One region of the Psychrobacillus sp. NPDC058041 genome, then DNA from elsewhere that is predicted to be linked to it. Evidence: a T-box and tRNA genes for the amino acid it is inferred to sense, from the RefSeq annotation. Region 1 holds a T-box; the other holds one or more tRNA genes.
The links. The T-box of region 1 lies ahead of ileS (isoleucine--tRNA ligase). A T-box ahead of a tRNA ligase gene usually reads a tRNA of that ligase, here a tRNA-Ile.
Positions count from the first base shown of each region.

Region 1 (4,398 bases):
TACCTTATCACATTCAAAAATGGCTCACTAAATGCGTCTTTATAAAAACCTGCTTCTTCAAATCCACCTGGAATTGCAAGTGCATCAAATTCCTCTAATTGAATGTCCTCTATTGTTTTTTCGGGTAAAACAGTGAAATTCCACGTGCAAGTTAGTTTTTCTCGAAGACCTACTGTCACAACTTCCGTCGAACCATCACCTTCCTATTTACTCCAACCAAGCACATCTGTAAATACACTTGCTTCTACTGCTTCGAAACCATCAGCTAATAGTAATAATGTTTTTTTCATTGTATCAATAACCTCCTCATGCACCATTTTAGTAGAACAAAGCGTTTATTTATATAAGTATAAAAAGGATATCTAACTATTTAACTTTAAATTATAAGGAATTTAGGTTATTCTAACTTATAAAAAAAGGAGATGACGTTTATGGATCAAATCGATAAAGAAATTGTAAAAGAATTACAGAAAAATGCTAAAATTTCAATGAAAGAATTGGCAGAAGTCGTTCATTTATCATCTCCAGCAGTAATAGAACGAGTGCGTAAACTTGAGGAGCAACAAGTAATTGAAGGCTATCATGCTCAAGTTGATGTAAAAAAAATGGAACGTCCTATTAGTGCTATTATTTTGTTCAAGTCAAAAGACTGTAAAGCATTATCGAATTTTTGTCATAATCACCCTGATGTATTGGAATGTTACCGAGTAGCAGGTGAGATAAGCTATATTGTAAAATTAGCAACTAATTCTGTTAAGAGTTTAGAAAAATTTATCGATGAATCCATGCTTTACGGTACACCTTCCACCAACATCGTGTTATCATCTTATGAAAATAAAGTTATAGAACCATTTACACTGGAAGGTTAACGAAAGATTAGTGGAAAGCGATTCGATAGATATTAAGATCTCACACAAAAGAGAATTTCGTTTCCCGTAAACGTATGCTTTACTTAAATATCCTTACACTGCTCTTTTAATTTTTATCGAATCGAATATATTTTCTTGTGAACTAAGATTTAAAAAAATAAATTTTCTTCAAAGGATTTTTTCTATAAATATAGAATATTTTTAAAAATAAAATCATTTTTTAGGAGGTTAAATTTATGTGGAAAACAGATTTCTTAGATTTACATAAAACAGATATTTCAGGTTCAAAATTCGAAGAGGTTAAAGCCGAAAACTTAGATTTTAATAACGTAAGCTTAGCAGGAACGAAGTTTAAAAATGTAAATATGAGAGAACTAGTTTTAAATGATGTGAATTTATCTGGAACACAAATTTCAGATGTAAATTTATCAAATGCTAAAATTATGCATGCTAATTTAAGAGACCTACAGGTTAATTCTGTACATTTAATGGGTGCGAGTTTCCAAAATGTGGTTTTTCCAGACGAAAACGATCATAACTATGATTCAGAGCAAAATTATAAACCAGTTACATTTGAGAATTGCAACTTAACTAATGCCCAGTATACAGGTTGTAATTTGTCTAATATTGAAATTAATAATTGTGATATTTCAGGTCTGAAAATTAATGGAATCTTGATTGAAGAATTACTTAAGATTCACAGCGAAAAAAACTAATATCAATTGGTAAAAGTAAAAAAAGGTCTGTGAATCAGACCTTTTCTTTTATTACGGGAAGTATTGTGGAATTAATTTAATAATTCTTATTTACACCGAAAGGTAATAAATCCAGCCGTAGTATCCTATACTCGTTCTATAAATATTTTCTTCTCCTATGGTGGATCGCTAATATTGAGCTACACGGATGATCTTAATGGGGCGTATTGATATACCTGAAGACGATTCTGTACACATAATGCATTTCTTGCTAGTTAAGATGCAAATTGGATAACAGGACAAGTTATCCTTTCGGAAGGTGGATTATATCGAACTTAAAACGACAAATGTTGGTCTTTCCTTTTGTAATTAGTTAGATAATCAATTAATGATTGCATTATTTTAAGGTCAAAAGCTGTTTAAATTAGGGTTATCGAAGGTTTAACCTCAAAAGAGCATGAAGAACATTACGGTTAAAAATGTAGCTGTAAACATGTATAATAATTTGACAAATCGTTCTGTCTTGTGTTAAATTCATCCATAATAAAACCATACAAATTCGTTGATGAGAAAAAGTAGTTGATGAAACTGTTCCAAAGAGAGCCGGTGTTTGCTGAAATCCGGTGTTCAGTTCATTTATGAAAATCCTCTCTGAGAAGTCGAGCTGAAATTGAGTAAGTGAGACCGGGTGTCTACCGTTAAAAGGAACACGTATGATTGTACGTGGCTAAGTGCTATTGTGTAACGAAAGTTAGCAATAGAATTAGGGTGGTATCACGGTTAAACCCGTCCCTTTCCAGGGACGGGTTTTTTGTATGTTTTATTAATAAAAATAGGAGTGATATCAAATGGTTAAAGCAAACGAAAAAGAAACTGTAATCGAGCGAGAAGAACGGATACGAGCACAATGGGAGAAAGAAAATATTTTTAAAAAGTCCATAGATGATAGGGAAGAATACCCTTCTTTTGTATTTTATGAAGGACCACCTACGGCAAATGGATTACCACATGTTGGGCACGCACTAGGTAGGACGATTAAAGATGTAGTTGCACGATATAAAACAATGACTGGACATCAAGTAATCCGAAAGGCTGGCTGGGATACGCATGGTTTACCAGTTGAATTAGGTGTAGAAAAACAATTAGGTATTTCTGGTAAAAGTGATATAGAAAAATATGGTGTAGAAGCTTTTGTTGAAAAATGTAAAGAAAGTGTTTTTGTATATGAAAAACAGTGGCGAGAGTTTACTGAACAGCTAGGTTACTGGGTAGAAATGGATGATCCTTATTTAACTTTAAGTAATGATTATATTGAAAGTGAATGGAATATACTAGGCACTATTCATGAAAAAGGGTTATTACAAAAAGGTCACAGAGTATCCCCTTATTGTCCTAGTTGTCAAACTTCTCTTAGCTCACATGAAGTTTCCCAAGGATATAAAAACGTAAAGGATTTATCTGCTACGGCTAAATTCAAAATAAAAGATCGTGAAAATGAATACTTTCTTGGATGGACGACAACCCCTTGGACTTTACCAGCAAATGTTGCACTAGCAGTTAATCCTTCGCTAGAATATGTTCGTGCAAAACAAGGGCAAGATATTTTTATTGTTGCGAAAGCATTAGTAAGCTCTGTATTGAAGGATGACTATGAAATACTTTCTGAACATCTAGGTTCAGATTTAAAAGACATTCCATATACGCCATTATTTAATTTTGTAAATGTGGAAATCGGACATCGAGTGGTAACTGCGGATTATGTATCTGCAGAAAGTGGAACAGGGATTGTCCATATTGCACCAGCTTACGGAGAAGAAGACTATAAAGTGGTGAAGGAAAATGGGTTATCCTTCGTAAATGTTGTAGATGAAAAAGGAAAGTATACTTCGGAAGTTATAGGTTTTGAAGGTCGATTTGTGAAGGATTGCGATGTAGATATTGTTCGATATCTTTCAGAGAAAGGTTTGCTTTACAGTAAAGAAAAGTATGAACATAGTTATCCTCATTGCTGGCGTTGTGATTCCCCTCTTTTGTACTATGCAAATGAAAGCTGGTTTATCCAAACAACTGCCTTGAAAGAAAAATTTATACAAAATAATGAAGGAGTTACTTGGTATCCAGAGCATATCAAACACGGCCGATTCGGAAACTTCTTAGAACAAATGGTGGACTGGAATATTAGTCGTAAACGCTATTGGGGCACACCGCTCAACGTTTGGGAATGCGGAGAATGTAGTCATGAATATGCACCGAAAAGTATTGAAGAGCTAAAAAAGCATTCTATTCATCCTTTAGATGACATTGAATTGCATAAGCCATATGTAGATCAAGTGAAGATTCAATGTTCAAAATGTGGAGGGACTATGACAAGAACTCCAGAAGTAATTGATGTTTGGTTCGATAGTGGTTCTATGCCATTTGCGCAATACCATTATCCTTTTGAAAATAAAGAGCTTTTTGACAAACAATTCCCAGCTGATGTAGTCATTGAAGGAATAGATCAAACGCGAGGATGGTTTTATAGCTTACTAGCTGTATCCATTTTATTTACGGGTAAAGCTCCGTACAAACGAGTATTATCGACAGGTCATATTTTAGATGAAAAGGGACAAAAAATGTCTAAGAGTAAAGGCAATGCCCTAGATCCAGTAGAGTTAATCCAAAAATATGGAGCAGATGCACTAAGATGGGCATTATTAGTCGATAGTGCACCATGGAACACAAAAAGGTTCTCGGAACGAATCGTACAAGAAGCAAAGTCTAAATTAGTTGATACACTCGACAACGTGCATAGTTTTTATTCACTGTATGCTAATTTAGATAACTACAATCCG
Region 1 covers NZ_JBHVRO010000002.1:287,793-292,190, forward strand. The annotation lists partial or broken gene ACFVR1_RS03945 (DJ-1/PfpI family protein) at 1-290, opposite strand, end outside; gene ACFVR1_RS03950 (Lrp/AsnC family transcriptional regulator) at 432-869, shown strand; gene ACFVR1_RS03955 (pentapeptide repeat-containing protein) at 1,106-1,585, shown strand; T-box leader at 2,118-2,361, shown strand; gene ileS (isoleucine--tRNA ligase) at 2,413-4,398, shown strand, end outside.

Region 2 (4,398 bases), on a different contig from region 1:
TTCATCAATGTCTTTTATCCAGTTTTGAGAGAATAATTTTTTTAAAAAAACTCTTGAAATATTCTACAGAGTTGTTATAATAAAACTTGTCTTTCAATAATTATTCAAGTCTAGTGATGATGGCGAAGAGGTCACACCCGTTCCCTTACCGAACACGGAAGTTAAGTTCTTCAGCGCCGATGGTAGTTGGGGGTTTCCCCCTGTGAGAGTAGGACATTGCTGGGCTTGCAATAAATACATAAAAGTATTAAATTAAGTTGATGCACAAATGCTCTACTTATCGTAATATTACCCAGGAGGATTAGCTCAGCTGGGAGAGCATCTGCCTTACAAGCAGAGGGTCGGCGGTTCGAGCCCGTCATCCTCCACCATATTTTCTACTCTTGCCGGAGTAGCTCAACTGGTAGAGCAACTGACTTGTAATCAGTAGGTTGAGGGTTCAAGTCCTTTCTCCGGCACCATTTATTTCGAGCCATTAGCTCAGTTGGTAGAGCATCTGACTTTTAATCAGAGGGTCGTAGGTTCGAATCCTACATGGCTCATCACTTTCTAAGTGAATTATTTATGCGGGTGTGGCGGAACTGGCAGACGCACTAGACTTAGGATCTAGCGCCGCAAGGCGTGGGGGTTCGACTCCCTTCACCCGCACCATTAATTTCATAACCGAGCGGAAGTAGTTCAGTGGTAGAACACCACCTTGCCAAGGTGGGGGTCGCGAGTTCGAACCTCGTCTTCCGCTCCATAAATTCATTTAAGTGCCGGGGTGGCGGAACTGGCAGACGCACAGGACTTAAAATCCTGCGGTAGGTGACTACCGTACCGGTTCGATTCCGGTCCTCGGCACCACTTTTTTGAAAAATATATGCGCCCGTAGCTCAATTGGATAGAGCGTCTGACTACGGATCAGAAGGTTGTGGGTTCGACTCCTGCCGGGCGCGCCATATAGACGGGAAGTAGCTCAGCTTGGTAGAGCACTTGGTTTGGGACCAAGGGGTCGCAGGTTCGAATCCTGTCTTCCCGACCAGTTATTAAATTATGGGGCCTTAGCTCAGCTGGGAGAGCGCCTGCCTTGCACGCAGGAGGTCAGCGGTTCGATCCCGCTAGGCTCCACCATAATAATGTTAAAATGTAAAGATCATGGCGGCGTAGCTCAGCTGGCTAGAGCATTCGGTTCATACCCGAAAGGTCGTGGGTTCGACTCCCTCTGCCGCCATCTTAAGGACCTTTAGCTCAGTTGGTTAGAGCAGACGGCTCATAACCGTCCGGTCGCAGGTTCGAGTCCTGCAAGGTCCACCAACAATATTTCGGAGGAATACCCAAGTCTGGCTGAAGGGATCGGTCTTGAAAACCGACAGGCGGGTCATACCGCGCGGGGGTTCGAATCCCTCTTCCTCCTCCATTTTTAAATCATTGTTGTTGGAAGCATTAAGGCTTTAAATAAATAAATTTAAAAGATTATATATTATTGTCGCGGGGTGGAGCAGTTCGGTAGCTCGTCGGGCTCATAACCCGAAGGTCACAGGTTCAAATCCTGTCCCCGCAACCAAATGGTCCCGTGGTGTAGCGGTTAACATGCCTGCCTGTCACGCAGGAGATCGCCGGTTCGATCCCGGTCGGGACCGCCATTTATTTATAAGTTTTAATAGATATATAAATGTACATATTTTTTAGAGATTTAGGTTAAGCAGCTGACGAAGAGATGCGGTGCTTAAAATAAATCGAAGTAGGCTCAGTAGCTCAGTCGGTAGAGCAAAGGACTGAAAATCCTTGTGTCGGCGGTTCGATTCCGTCCTGAGCCACCATTTATGCGGGTGTAGTTTAGTGGTAAAACCTCAGCCTTCCAAGCTGATGATGAGAGTTCGATTCTCTTCACCCGCTCCAATAGTGGGCCTATAGCTCAGCTGGTTAGAGCGCACGCCTGATAAGCGTGAGGTCGATGGTTCGAGTCCATTTAGGCCCACCATTATTCCGAAGTAGCTCAGTGGTAGAGCAATCGGCTGTTAACCGATTGGTCGTAGGTTCGAGTCCTACCTTCGGAGCCATATATATGGGGAAGTACTCAAGTGGCTGAAGAGGCGCCCCTGCTAAGGGTGTAGGTCGGGCAACCGGCGCGAGGGTTCAAATCCCTCCTTCTCCGCCATATATTTGGCCCCTTGGTCAAGCGGTTAAGACACCGCCCTTTCACGGCGGTAACACGGGTTCGAATCCCGTAGGGGTCATAGTTTTAAAAAAGGTAATCATTTATATGATTACCTTTTTTTTATGTTGTAAAAAGATACTATAAGTTTTGGGTTCTATAATATTTGTTGGGGTATCCAGCAAATAAGAAAGACAACATTCTTCGGAGAAATAATTTGTCTATCAATACTAAGTAGAAGTAGAGAAAAATAGGAAGTATAGATCGATAAAGAAGCGGAGCCGCGTTCGAAATTGTATCTTCCGACGCCTTTAAAAAAGTAGGAAGGAGTTTTATCTCGTATTATCCAGACCAAAAGTCCAAGTCCATTCACATTCCAAGAGAGCGACGGACAAACACCTACCACAAGGGGACCGAAAATAGAGAGGGTGGAAGTGACGAACTCACTTCCAACTTATGTTTAGTCTACAGCATTCGTTAAATGTGAAGGTCATAGGATGCTTGTTCATTTCTTAATAGATTTGAAAGTGAACAAGCAAATTAAATGAAAAACAGCTAGGAAAATAAATTTCCTAGCTGTCTATTCAAATGTAATAGCCTAAAAGTAACCCAATTCCAAGTAAAAATACAAATATCGTGTTTGTAAGTGCTGTATCTTTCATTGCTGGTGCTACTTCGATTGAATTTTCTTTTTCTCTAAATAATTTGATCGCATGCATTGGTTTTTTTATGCTTAGTAAGACTAACAATGTCCAAGGAGTAACAACTTGCATAATTACTAAAATAACAATCCATAAGTAAGAGATAATAAAGTAAGAAGCTAATATAGTGATGGCATTTTTTCTACCTACAAGTATGGCCATTGTTTTTCTGCCGCCCTCTTTATCCTCCACAATATCTCTAGTATTATTAGATAACATGATCCCTGCTACAAGTAAAGCACTTGGAACTGAAAGTAAAATCGCGAAGTTTGGTACGGTACCGACTTGAATGTAAGTAGCAATTAAAACGATCAACATTCCCATAAATAACCCGCTAAATAATTCACCAAATGGCGTATACGCAATAGGATAGGGCCCGCCAGTGTATAAATATCCTATAGCCATAGAGAGCGCCCCTACAATTAATAACTTCCAAGAGCTTTCATAGCAAATGTAAAGTCCTAATAATGCAGCAATTCCATAGAGTAATAGAGCTAGTTGCAAAACGGTTTTGGGTTTAACTCCATTTCTAACAATTGCTCCACCAATTCCAACCGATTCTTCGCTATCGAGTCCCCTCGCATAATCGTAATATTCATTGAACATGTTTGTTGCGGCTTGGATTAAAAGGCAAGCAAATAACATAGCAAAAAATAATAGCCAGTTAATGTTTGCATAGTAAAGAGCTATCATTGTTCCTAAAAATACGGGAGCAAATGAAGCAGTCAATGTATGTGGTCTTGTTAATTTCCACCAAATGCGCCAGCCTGTATCGGCTTCTAGTTCATGTGACATAGGTTTTTTCTCTCCTTTAAAAGAATCAACCTCAATTTTAGCATATATTCGCTACTAAATGTGTGCTGAAAACTGTAGAAAGATGTATGATTAAAGGTAGAGTATTTTACTTAATCAGTTTTGGGGAAAAACACCAACTGAGAGTTTAAAGACGTCTAAAGTCTTGTGCGTAATTTATTAAGCCGAAGCGGGCTTCACTATTGAAACTTTTATACAAAAGGTTATTTATACGGAGGTAATATATATGCCGAACACCACCGGGCAAAAGAAGTCATCATTACGTTTTTATACAGAAACAATAGAAGTATCGAGATTATCTTCTCATGCTTTTTTTGAGGCAGGAGATGAATGTTATAAAGGTAAACGATTTTTTTGGCAAAATAAAGAGAAAACTTTTACATTAGTAGGATTAGGACATGCCCATACCATTTCAAATGATCTTGAAGATAATAGATATCAGGATATTGCTTCAAAATGGAAAGAGTTGTGTCAGTTATCCTTAAAGGAAAAAGCAGATGTATCCCCCATCCTTTTTGGAGGATTTTCGTTTGATCCGTTCAATAAAATCTCTTCAGAGTGGGATACATTCCCATCTGCGTTTTTCGCAATATCTACTTTTCAATTAGTTATTCAAAATGAACAAGCATTTGTTAGTATCCATTTAATAACAGATGAAGAGCATAGTATAGAGACGTTCGAAAAACTTCGAATTGAAAGAGATGCTTTAATACACACAGCTCAAGTAAAAGAGCTTAAAAATCATTC
Region 2 covers NZ_JBHVRO010000012.1:102,372-106,769, reverse strand. The annotation lists rRNA gene rrf (5S ribosomal RNA) at 110-225, shown strand; tRNA gene ACFVR1_RS17025 (tRNA-Val) at 296-371, shown strand; tRNA gene ACFVR1_RS17020 (tRNA-Thr) at 386-461, shown strand; tRNA gene ACFVR1_RS17015 (tRNA-Lys) at 470-542, shown strand; tRNA gene ACFVR1_RS17010 (tRNA-Leu) at 567-651, shown strand; tRNA gene ACFVR1_RS17005 (tRNA-Gly) at 668-742, shown strand; tRNA gene ACFVR1_RS17000 (tRNA-Leu) at 758-846, shown strand; tRNA gene ACFVR1_RS16995 (tRNA-Arg) at 865-941, shown strand; tRNA gene ACFVR1_RS16990 (tRNA-Pro) at 948-1,024, shown strand; tRNA gene ACFVR1_RS16985 (tRNA-Ala) at 1,038-1,113, shown strand; tRNA gene ACFVR1_RS16980 (tRNA-Met) at 1,140-1,213, shown strand; tRNA gene ACFVR1_RS16975 (tRNA-Ile) at 1,220-1,296, shown strand; tRNA gene ACFVR1_RS16970 (tRNA-Ser) at 1,307-1,399, shown strand; tRNA gene ACFVR1_RS16965 (tRNA-Met) at 1,470-1,546, shown strand; tRNA gene ACFVR1_RS16960 (tRNA-Asp) at 1,550-1,625, shown strand; tRNA gene ACFVR1_RS16955 (tRNA-Phe) at 1,727-1,802, shown strand; tRNA gene ACFVR1_RS16950 (tRNA-Gly) at 1,808-1,881, shown strand; tRNA gene ACFVR1_RS16945 (tRNA-Ile) at 1,887-1,963, shown strand; tRNA gene ACFVR1_RS16940 (tRNA-Asn) at 1,968-2,042, shown strand; tRNA gene ACFVR1_RS16935 (tRNA-Ser) at 2,050-2,140, shown strand; tRNA gene ACFVR1_RS16930 (tRNA-Glu) at 2,148-2,219, shown strand; gene ACFVR1_RS16925 (1,4-dihydroxy-2-naphthoate polyprenyltransferase) at 2,722-3,633, opposite strand; gene ACFVR1_RS16920 (isochorismate synthase) at 3,878-4,398, shown strand, end outside.
Region 2: it encodes a tRNA-Ile, which carries the amino acid that the T-box ahead of ileS (isoleucine--tRNA ligase) is inferred to sense. The anticodon was not compared.